DNA from 3 places in the Brevibacillus sp. NRS-1366 genome. Region 2 is predicted to be linked to each of the others. Evidence: a T-box and tRNA genes for the amino acid it is inferred to sense, from the RefSeq annotation. Region 2 holds a T-box; the other regions hold tRNA genes.
What was found. The T-box of region 2 lies ahead of leuS (leucine--tRNA ligase). A T-box ahead of a tRNA ligase gene usually reads a tRNA of that ligase, here a tRNA-Leu.
Positions count from the first base shown of each region.

Region 1 (3,249 bases), on a different contig from region 2:
TTATCATCATTAAAGTTGTCGGGGCCCCCGTAAAGTACTCGGAATATGCTTCAAAGCATACGCGTCACTTTGTGGGGCCCAACGACAGTTGGGGAATATTGGAGGCTTAGCTCAGCTGGGAGAGCATCTGCCTTACAAGCAGAGGGTCGGCGGTTCGATCCCGTCAGCCTCCACCACTTATTTCAAAAGGGATAAGGAAGGTCAGCTAAAAGCGCCACGTCCTTAGTGGGTCGGCTAAAAACGTCAACGTCCTGTTGACAACGCCGACACTAGCACATCGTGTGCGTCGCAACACTGACACTCGATCGTCCTGAATTGTCGCGGGATGGAGCAGCTCGGTAGCTCGTCGGGCTCATAACCCGAAGGTCGCAGGTTCAAATCCTGCTCCCGCAACCAAATTTTTCACTTGAATGACGTCGAATGTTCTTCTTGCTCAAGTGAGATGGGAGTGCCCTTGGGTGCAACCAAATATGGAGCTGTGGTGAAGTTGGAGTTCACGCCGGTCTGTCACACCGGAGGTCGCGGGTTCGAGTCCCGTCAGCTCCGCCATCTTTACTCAAATAACAGATGGCAAATCATTCACGGGAATGAAAAAGTTTACTTTTAGTAAAAACAACTTGATTTCTCTTGAAAGATATACTATAATAAAAAAGTGCGCCGGTATAGCTCAATTGGTAGAGCACCTGACTTGTAATCAGGGGGTTGTGGGTTCAAGTCCTATTGCCGGCACCATGTACTTTGGGGAGATAGTGAAGTGGCTAAACACGGCAGACTGTAAATCTGCTCCCTCCGGGTTCGGCGGTTCGAATCCGTCTCTCCCCACCACTTCTCATTTTTATGAGCCATTAGCTCAGTTGGTAGAGCATCTGACTTTTAATCAGAGGGTCGAAGGTTCGAGTCCTTCATGGCTCACCAGTATTTATTCAGCTTGTTATGCGGTCATGGCGGAATTGGCAGACGCGCTAGATTCAGGTTCTAGTGGTGGCAACACCGTGGAGGTTCAAGTCCTCTTGACCGCACCATTACCCCAAAAATATGCGGACGTAGCTCAATTGGTAGAGCGTCGCCTTGCCAAGGCGAAGGTCGAGGGTTCGAGACCCTTCGTCCGCTCCATAACATGTGCCCTTAGCTCAGCTGGATAGAGCGTTTGACTACGAATCAAAAGGTCGGGAGTTCGAATCTCTCAGGGCACGCCACTTCAATCCCAAGAAGTGAAGTGAAGCATTGTAGCTAAAAAATATATAATCGGGAAGTAGCTCAGCTTGGTAGAGTACTTGGCTTGGGACCAAGGGGTCGCAGGTTCGAATCCTGTCTTCCCGACCATTATTTGCCCTTTGTTTTGCTTGTATGCCGGGGTGGCGGAATGGGCAGACGCAACAGACTTAAAATCTGTCGGGAGTTTCTCCCGTACCGGTTCAAGTCCGGTCCTCGGCACCATATCGATTATATGCGGGTGTAGTTCAATGGTAGAACCCCAGCCTTCCAAGCTGGTCGCGTGGGTTCGATTCCCATCACCCGCTCCATATTAGTAAGCAGAATGGTAATTTGCCAATCTGCTTTTTTGTTGTCCAAAAGCCAGCAAAGAGCGAATGAAACAGTAACCAAGAAAAAAAGATCTTATGCAGCCCACGATCCTCGACTGCATAGATCTTCTTTTTTTAGACACGCTGTTTGCTGATAACATTGTCGAAGCGTGTCTGATCATTTTTGTGGTAGAAACATATGTTTTCGTGTAGAGTAAGGCTAAGATCGCTTACCCAAAAACAGGTAACGGATCTCTTGCTTTGCCTCCTGGTCTTCAGGAGGCTTTTTTTGTTGCAGGGATATAGTAGTCTACGTCAACAGGCTGGCGTAGTCAAATTTTCGAGTTCATTAATACTGGGGCGGGTCCTGAAAGGTTTGGTCTGCATCTCCGATGGGCAACGATACAACGAAGCGAGTACGCTTCTTGTTTGAATCACAGTGAATCGTTCCGTTATGCTTTTCAATAATATTTTTACAGATGGACAGTCCAATGCCTGTTCCATTTTGTTTTGTCGTGAAAAAAGGCTGAAATAATATTTCTACAATCTCAGGAGGAATCATCTCTCCATTGTTCTCGACGCTTAAATGAAGCCATCCATCAGAAGAAGTGGAAATGACATGGATGCATTTGTCTGAACGATCCTGCACAGCGTCAATAGCATTATTCAAGAGGTTGACGACGACTTGTTTCAATCCTTCTTCATATCCAGCAAGTGAGCAGGGGTGGATTTGTTTTTCAAATCGTATGTTTTCTCCTAGCAAACGAGGAGTAATGAGCATCTCTACTTCTTCAAGTAAACTTTCCATTTGGATGTTTTTAAAAATTTCGTCCAGAATCGGTTTTTTAGAAAAGCTGAGAAACCCCGTGATTTGCCGATGCAAATTTTCAAACTCATGCATGACGACTTGAATATACGATTGAAGCTTGGCCTGTTCCTTGGTTGACTCTCCAATCAGCTTCAGAAACCCCTCAATGGCGCAGAGTGGATTTCGAAGCTCATGGGCCATGTTTGCAGCAATTTTTCCTAGCATTGTCAATTTGTCATTGTGTAGAAAAGAAATGGTTTCTTCTTTCTGGACCAATTCTCGGTTCATCATTTGTTCGAAATGATATACAGCCCAAAATACACTTTCATCTATAGCTTTCCCAAGTTGTGTTTCTAGATAAAGCATGTCTTGCGAGGAGAGTTTCCATTTTTGCAGTTCAGGTTGGAGTACCCGCCAGAATACATTACGATACAACTGATATGTACGCAAAATGGAGGAGAAGGGGTATTCCTGCGAACGCAGCCACTCTCCCATATCCAGTGACCAGGCTTGCATGTCTTGATCCACATTTTCCACCAGATAACGAGCTAAGAGCACTGTTCGTTTCTCCGCAAAATCGCGGGGGATTGTTACAGGGATTTCCATAATTCGAATAATTTCCTGCATCCAAACGTTGGTAATATCCGGTGCCAAATCTAATATTTTCCTAGAAACGTTTAATAGGTTCAGCGTCACAGTCTCCACCATCTCTTATCCACCCCACTAAAATCGTAAGGGATAATGGATAGATAAGACAAGGTATAAATTGCCCGTTTTAGCAATAAAATGTTTTTTTGCGGAAGTTTTTATCTACAAAATCCGCTTAAAAACGCCTTTTTTCGGAAAATTATTTAATCATGAGTCCGATTCTAGTCGCATAAAGTAGAATGGACAGACATTGTTGGACCAGGGAGGCAG
Region 1 covers NZ_JBITPN010000016.1:278-3,526, forward strand. The annotation lists tRNA gene ACIFQN_RS07965 (tRNA-Val) at 101-176, shown strand; tRNA gene ACIFQN_RS07970 (tRNA-Met) at 320-396, shown strand; tRNA gene ACIFQN_RS07975 (tRNA-Asp) at 473-549, shown strand; tRNA gene ACIFQN_RS07980 (tRNA-Thr) at 657-732, shown strand; tRNA gene ACIFQN_RS07985 (tRNA-Tyr) at 741-825, shown strand; tRNA gene ACIFQN_RS07990 (tRNA-Lys) at 840-915, shown strand; tRNA gene ACIFQN_RS07995 (tRNA-Leu) at 936-1,022, shown strand; tRNA gene ACIFQN_RS08000 (tRNA-Gly) at 1,038-1,113, shown strand; tRNA gene ACIFQN_RS08005 (tRNA-Arg) at 1,120-1,196, shown strand; tRNA gene ACIFQN_RS08010 (tRNA-Pro) at 1,247-1,323, shown strand; tRNA gene ACIFQN_RS08015 (tRNA-Leu) at 1,350-1,437, shown strand; tRNA gene ACIFQN_RS08020 (tRNA-Gly) at 1,450-1,523, shown strand; gene ACIFQN_RS08025 (sensor histidine kinase) at 1,873-3,039, opposite strand.
Region 1: it has a tRNA-Leu gene. The T-box ahead of leuS (leucine--tRNA ligase) is inferred to sense a tRNA for this amino acid. The anticodon was not compared.

Region 2 (3,249 bases):
TGGGGTAGCAGAGTCAGCAAGTCTACTTGCTAAGCGATACGGGGCTGATCCTCTCAAAGCAGAGCTGGCCGGTTTTCTGCACGATTACTGTAAATGCTGGCCTGTGGACAAGATGTTTGAAATTTTGGTTCGTCATGACATGCCCATTGAGCTATTGGAAGGGGAAAAGGAGCTGTGGCACGCTTTTGCTGCAGCCATCGTCATCCAATCCGAGCTGGGTGTCACCGACCCAGAGATTTTGCAGGCAGTTCGCTACCATACCACAGGTCGACAAGGGATGACCTTGTTAGAAAAAGTGGTCTGTGTGGCAGACTATATAGAACCGAATCGAAACTATCCGGGCGTGGAGGAAATCCGTGCGCTGGCATTGCATGATCTGGATGCCGCCCTGTCTCATGCACTGGGAGGGACGATCCGCTTTTTGATAGAAAAACAGAAGACGGTATACCCGTTGACGCTAATCGCATACAACGATTTAGTTTCCCGAAAAGGGAGAGTAGGAGGGTTTAATGGTTAAAACAGTAGAAGATTTGGCTCGTTTAGTTGTAAAGGCAGCAGAAGACAAGAAGGCAGAAAACCTGCGAGCACTGGACATCAAAAAACTATCTGTAATCGCGGACTACTTCATGATTTGTCACGGTAACAACGAGCGTCAAGTTCAGGCGATCGTAAGAGAAATCCGTGATCAGGTACACAAGAATGGCTTTACCGTTCGCGGGATCGAGGGTGCCGAGGAAGGGCGCTGGGTTTTGGTCGACCTGGGCGACGTTGTCATCCATGTGTTCCACCGCGAAGATCGCGAGTTTTACAATTTGGAGCGTCTGTGGAAGGATGCAGAGGACGTTTCCTTCTCGGAACAAGGGTAGAGTCAGATGGCGTACGCTCATATGGCGGCCGTGTACGACAGGCTGATGGCAGACTCTCCCTATGACCAATGGCTGGACTGGGTAGAGAGCAACTGGGGCAAGGGTGAGAAGCCACAGCAGGTAATTGACCTTGGCTGTGGAACAGGAACGATTGCGATCCCGCTTGCCAAGCGTGGGTATCGTGTGACTGGAGTCGATTTGTCAGCAGAAATGCTTGCGGTAGCGTATGACAAGATGAGGCAAGAACAAGTAGAGGTAGCTTGGGTGGAGCAGGACATGCGCAAGCTGGAACTGCCTATAGCGGATGCAGTCATCTCCCTGTGCGATTCGCTTAGCTACCTGACCGAAGAAGCGGATGTACAGGAAACGTTCCGGCGCGTATTTGCTCATCTTGCCCCTGGCGGCAGCTTTTTGTTTGACGTCCACAGTCCCTATAAAATGCTGCACGTATTTGGCGACGAGACATTCACACATGTGGAAGATGAAGTTTCGTATATTTGGCAATGTTTCTGCGACCCGCTTCGTCTGGAAGTGGAGCATCAGCTTACTTTTTTCATTCGTCAGCCAAACGACTTGTACGAACGGATGGAAGAAGAGCATTGGCAACGTGCCTACCAGCCGATTCAATTGATGCGCTGGCTTGCCGATGCCGGGTTCACTGATATTGTCATTACTGCCGATTATTCTGATTTGCCTCCACAGGAATCCAGTGAACGCCTATTTTTTTCTGCTCGGAAGCCGAAAGATTTGACATGATTGGTTCACATTTACTATAATCGTGTTATAACTGCAAAATTCGACGCGTTGAAGAGGAATAGTAGGAAACGACTTCGTGAATCATTAGAGAGTTGACGGCTGGTGCAAGTCAACCCGAAGATTTCTGAACTCACCTCCCAGCACTCGCCCCCAATGCCTCTTAGGCTGTGTAAGGGAGAGCGGCTCATCCTCGATACGGATGAACAAGTGGGTGAATGACTGACGTTCGCCAATCTGGGTGGTACCGCGGGATTATACACAACCTCTCGTCCCTTTTTCGTATACGACAAGGGACGTGGGGTTTTTGTTATTTCATACAGATTGGAATTTTAAACATCCCAATCCAGTATAAGTGCAACCGCGGCTTCGCCAAAAGGCATGGCGTAGCCAGGTTTTTTTATCACCTTTTACCTATTGAAGATGGGAGTGCATTACCATGGTTTTTAGTCATCGCAACGTCGAAAAGAAATGGCAGCAATACTGGGAACAAAACAAGACATTCAAAACATCTGAAGACGAGGGCAAAAAGAAGTTTTACGCGCTCGATATGTTCCCGTATCCGTCTGGTGCTGGACTTCACGTAGGTCATCCGGAGGGTTATACAGCTACAGATATTCTTTCCCGCATGAAGCGGATGCAAGGCTACAATGTTCTCCATCCAATGGGCTGGGATGCTTTCGGCTTGCCTGCAGAGCAGTACGCGCTCGATACCGGAAATGATCCTGCGGAATTTACCGAGCATAACATCAACAACTTCCGCCGCCAAATTAAAGCATTGGGCTTTTCGTATGACTGGGACAGAGAGATAAACACAACGGATCCAGACTATTACAAATGGACACAATGGATTTTCACTAAGCTGTTTGAGCATGGCCTGGCTTACATTGACGAAGTAGCTGTGAACTGGTGCCCTGCTTTGGGAACCGTACTTGCGAACGAAGAAGTCATCGATGGAAAAAGTGAACGCGGTGGGCATCCAGTTGAACGTCGCCCGATGAAGCAATGGGTACTGAAAATTACGGCTTATGCGGAAAGATTGCTGGCTGACCTGGAAGACCTGGATTGGCCAGAGAGCATCAAGGAAATGCAGCGCAACTGGATCGGTCGGTCGGAAGGGGCAGAGGTTACCTTTGCTATTGACGGACATGATCAATCCTTTACCGTCTTCACGACTCGCCCAGATACACTGTACGGCGCTACGTATGCGGTATTGGCGCCTGAGCACAAGCTGGTGGACCAAATTACCGTAGATGCGCAAAGACAAGCGGTGGAAGCGTATCTCGAGCAAGCGAAACGGAAAAGTGATTTGGAGCGCACCGATTTGGCAAAGGAAAAAACTGGGGTATTCACTGGAGCTTATGCCATTAATCCAGTAAACGGGGAGCGCCTACCGATCTGGATCGCCGATTACGTACTGATCAGCTATGGTACCGGCTCCATTATGGCAGTTCCGGCGCACGATGAGCGCGACTATGAGTTTGCAAAAACATTTGATCTGTCGATTAAGCAAGTCATCGCGGGTGGAGACATCTCCAAAGAAGCGTATGCGGGCGACGGAGCGCACATCAACTCCGGTATACTGGATGGACTGAACAAGGAACAAGCCATTAGCAAAATGATCGAGTGG
Region 2 covers NZ_JBITPN010000010.1:79,757-83,005, reverse strand. The annotation lists gene yqeK (bis(5'-nucleosyl)-tetraphosphatase (symmetrical) YqeK) at 1-517, shown strand, start outside; gene rsfS (ribosome silencing factor) at 510-866, shown strand; gene ACIFQN_RS05150 (class I SAM-dependent DNA methyltransferase) at 873-1,622, shown strand; T-box leader at 1,662-1,899, shown strand; gene leuS (leucine--tRNA ligase) at 2,059-3,249, shown strand, end outside.

Region 3 (3,249 bases), on a different contig from region 2:
TTGGCAGACACACCATCTTGAGGGGGTGGCGGGGCGACCCGTGCGAGTTCGAGTCTCGCCGACCGCACCATATGTTTTCTTATATTGCATGGCCCGTTGGTGAAGCGGTTTAACACAGCAGCCTTTCACGCTGTCATACAGGGGTTCGAATCCCCTACGGGTCACCATAGCACCCCATAAAGTGAAACGGATGATTTTTATCATCCTTCAAGTTGACGGGGCCCCTGAAAAGTACTCGGTGTTGCTACAAAGCTTCACTTCACATTTCGGGGTGATTTGGAGGCTTAGCTCAGCTGGGAGAGCATCTGCCTTACAAGCAGAGGGTCGGCGGTTCGATCCCGTCAGCCTCCACCACTTATTTAAACAAATCACTTACTATTGTCGCGGGATGGAGCAGCTCGGTAGCTCGTCGGGCTCATAACCCGAAGGTCGCAGGTTCAAATCCTGCTCCCGCAACCAAATTTTTCACTTGAATGACGCCGAAAATTCTTTTTGCTCAAGTGAAATGGGAGTGCCCTTGGGTGCAACCAAATATGGAGCTGTGGTGAAGTTGGAGTTCACGCCGGTCTGTCACACCGGAGGTCGCGGGTTCGAGTCCCGTCAGCTCCGCCATTTTTGTCTGAAAGAATGGCAACCTAATCATATGTATGGCTCGGTAGCTCAGTCGGTAGAGCAGAGGACTGAAAATCCTCGTGTCGGCGGTTCGATTCCGTCCCGAGCCACCACTTTCAATACAACTTTGCCGGTATAGCTCAATTGGTAGAGCACCTGACTTGTAATCAGGGGGTTGTGGGTTCAAGTCCTATTGCCGGCACCACTGTTGGGGTATAGCCAAGCGGTAAGGCAACGGACTTTGACTCCGTCATTCCTAGGTTCAAATCCTAGTACCCCAGCCATTTTTACGAGCCATTAGCTCAGTTGGTAGAGCATCTGACTTTTAATCAGAGGGTCGAAGGTTCGAGTCCTTCATGGCTCACCAGTTTTTATAACTAAAGAAGTAAAAGTACGATAGAAATATCGGCCTTTTCTGTTTTAGGTCCATGCGGGTGTGGCGGAATGGCAGACGCACCAGATTTAGGTTCTGGCGGGCAACCGTGGGGGTTCAAGTCCCTTCACCCGCACCATACTTTAACAGAAAGGTTTGCAGCCAGAGCAAACCTTTTATCATTTCAAATGCGGATGTAGCTCAATTGGTAGAGCGTCGCCTTGCCAAGGCGAAGGTCGCGGGTTCGAGACCCGTCGTCCGCTCCATATGTGCCCTTAGCTCAGCTGGATAGAGCGTTTGACTACGAATCAAAAGGTCGGGAGTTCGAATCTCTCAGGGCACGCCATTATTTCATATGAAATCGAAGAGTAGGAATTGGTCCTACTCTTTTTTTTATAATACCTTTCATAATTTTACAAATTTTAAGTGTTTTTTCCTTGTATCTCTTTATCTCATCTATTACTTTAGAATGAGGATGCATCTTTTGCCTATGTAGTTGCTGTTATACATTTGACTGAAGAATACAATGGAACAGGAGTTGTATCTGCATGAATCCAATAAAAGTGGAACAAACGCATCCTGCAGTCACGAAATTAATAGAGAATATAGAAAAAGTCCTGATTGGAAAAAGACCAGTCATTGAAATGATGGTTGCAGCGGTATTGGCTAATGGACATGTCTTGCTGGAGGATGTACCCGGTGTAGGAAAAACGATGCTGGTCCGCGCACTAGCCAAATCAGTAGGAGGAGAATTCAAGCGAATTCAATTTACTCCCGATTTGCTACCGACTGATGTAACCGGGGTAGCGATCTTTAATCAGAAGAGTCTAGAATTTGAATTTCGCCAAGGGCCACTCTTTGCCAATGTAATTCTGGCAGACGAGATTAACCGGACTTCACCTAAAACGCAATCATCACTCTTGGAGGCGATGGAAGAGCGTTCGGTTACCGTCGATGGCGTTACCTATCGTTTGCCTGAGCCCTTTTTTGTCATGGCGACACAAAATCCATTGGAGTATGAAGGGACATTCCCACTGCCTGAAGCGCAGTTGGACCGTTTTCTCATGCAATTACGTCTGGGATACCCAAGTGTGGATGAGGAGATGCGCATGCTGTCCAGGTTCTCCGACGCCAATCCATTGGAACAACTGGAACCAGTGATGACGGCCAAAGAGCTGGCACAATTGCAGCAACAAGTATCGGCAGTCAAGATTTCTGAGGGGATCAAGGAGTACATCGTCCGTCTGTGCCATCGCACGCGCGATCATCATCATGTTTACTTGGGAGTCAGTCCACGAGGCTCGCTTGCACTCTACCGGGCCGCTCAGGCACTAGCGTTTGTACGTGGACGGGAGTACGTTATTCCGGATGATGTAAAAGAACTCGTACCACTTATTTTTGCTCACCGGATGATGGTGAAGCCGGAAGCTCGCCTGGAAGGATCGACTGTAGAACGGATACTGACGGCGATCTTGTCTGAAACGCGTGTACCGGTAAGTTGAGGCGGTGACGCGGATGAGACAGCAAAGATGGGGCAAAGCCAAAGTAATTGGATTGGTCGTCGTCACTTATATTTTTGCCAAATTCCAGGGCGGATTTTCCAGTTGGTTTTTGTTTTACAGTAGTTTAGTCTTTTTGGTGTATGAAATGTTGGCCTATTTTTTGATGTTTTCAACCCTAGAGGTTGTACGTGAAATAGATCGGAACCGCTTGCAGGATGGGGATAACGTGATTGTCACCATTCGTTTACGACGCCGGATCTGGTTTCCGCTCGGATGGAATGTGGTCGTGGAGCCTTTGCCTGAGAGGCTTGCAGGCGTATATGAGCCACATCGGCAGTTGATATTCCCATGGTTTAAAAGGGAAGTAGAGTTTCGTTACGTCATTCCCAATTTGCCGCGGGGGCATTACCGATTAACGAATTGCATTGTAAGCGGCGGCGACTTTTTTGGCTTTTTTGAACGGCGAAAGGTTTTTGCACTCTCCCAAGAGTTTCTCGTTTATCCTGCTTATAAGGAACTGACGCATTGGGCATTGGGAGATGGAAGCTTTAGCGGGAATGTGCATGTTGCGCATCGGCGATCGGATGATGTGGCTGCGGTTCGCGGAGTGAGAGAGTATCATCGCGGCGACCGTCTCAGCCAAATTCATTGGAGGGCTTCTGCGCGGGGAACGGGTTTGAAAACAAAGGAGTTCGAGCATCAGGCGATGAATCAGGCCGTGTTTTTCCTCGATGTGGAGAACGCAAGCTACCGTGGTCAGCC
Region 3 covers NZ_JBITPN010000037.1:412-3,660, forward strand. The annotation lists tRNA gene ACIFQN_RS24900 (tRNA-Leu) at 1-70, shown strand, start outside; tRNA gene ACIFQN_RS24905 (tRNA-Glu) at 91-167, shown strand; tRNA gene ACIFQN_RS24910 (tRNA-Val) at 279-354, shown strand; tRNA gene ACIFQN_RS24915 (tRNA-Met) at 383-459, shown strand; tRNA gene ACIFQN_RS24920 (tRNA-Asp) at 536-612, shown strand; tRNA gene ACIFQN_RS24925 (tRNA-Phe) at 650-725, shown strand; tRNA gene ACIFQN_RS24930 (tRNA-Thr) at 742-817, shown strand; tRNA gene ACIFQN_RS24935 (tRNA-Gln) at 822-896, shown strand; tRNA gene ACIFQN_RS24940 (tRNA-Lys) at 904-979, shown strand; tRNA gene ACIFQN_RS24945 (tRNA-Leu) at 1,043-1,124, shown strand; tRNA gene ACIFQN_RS24950 (tRNA-Gly) at 1,176-1,251, shown strand; tRNA gene ACIFQN_RS24955 (tRNA-Arg) at 1,255-1,331, shown strand; gene ACIFQN_RS24960 (AAA family ATPase) at 1,534-2,487, shown strand; gene ACIFQN_RS24965 (DUF58 domain-containing protein) at 2,501-3,249, shown strand, end outside.
Region 3: it has a tRNA-Leu gene. The T-box ahead of leuS (leucine--tRNA ligase) is inferred to sense a tRNA for this amino acid. The anticodon was not compared.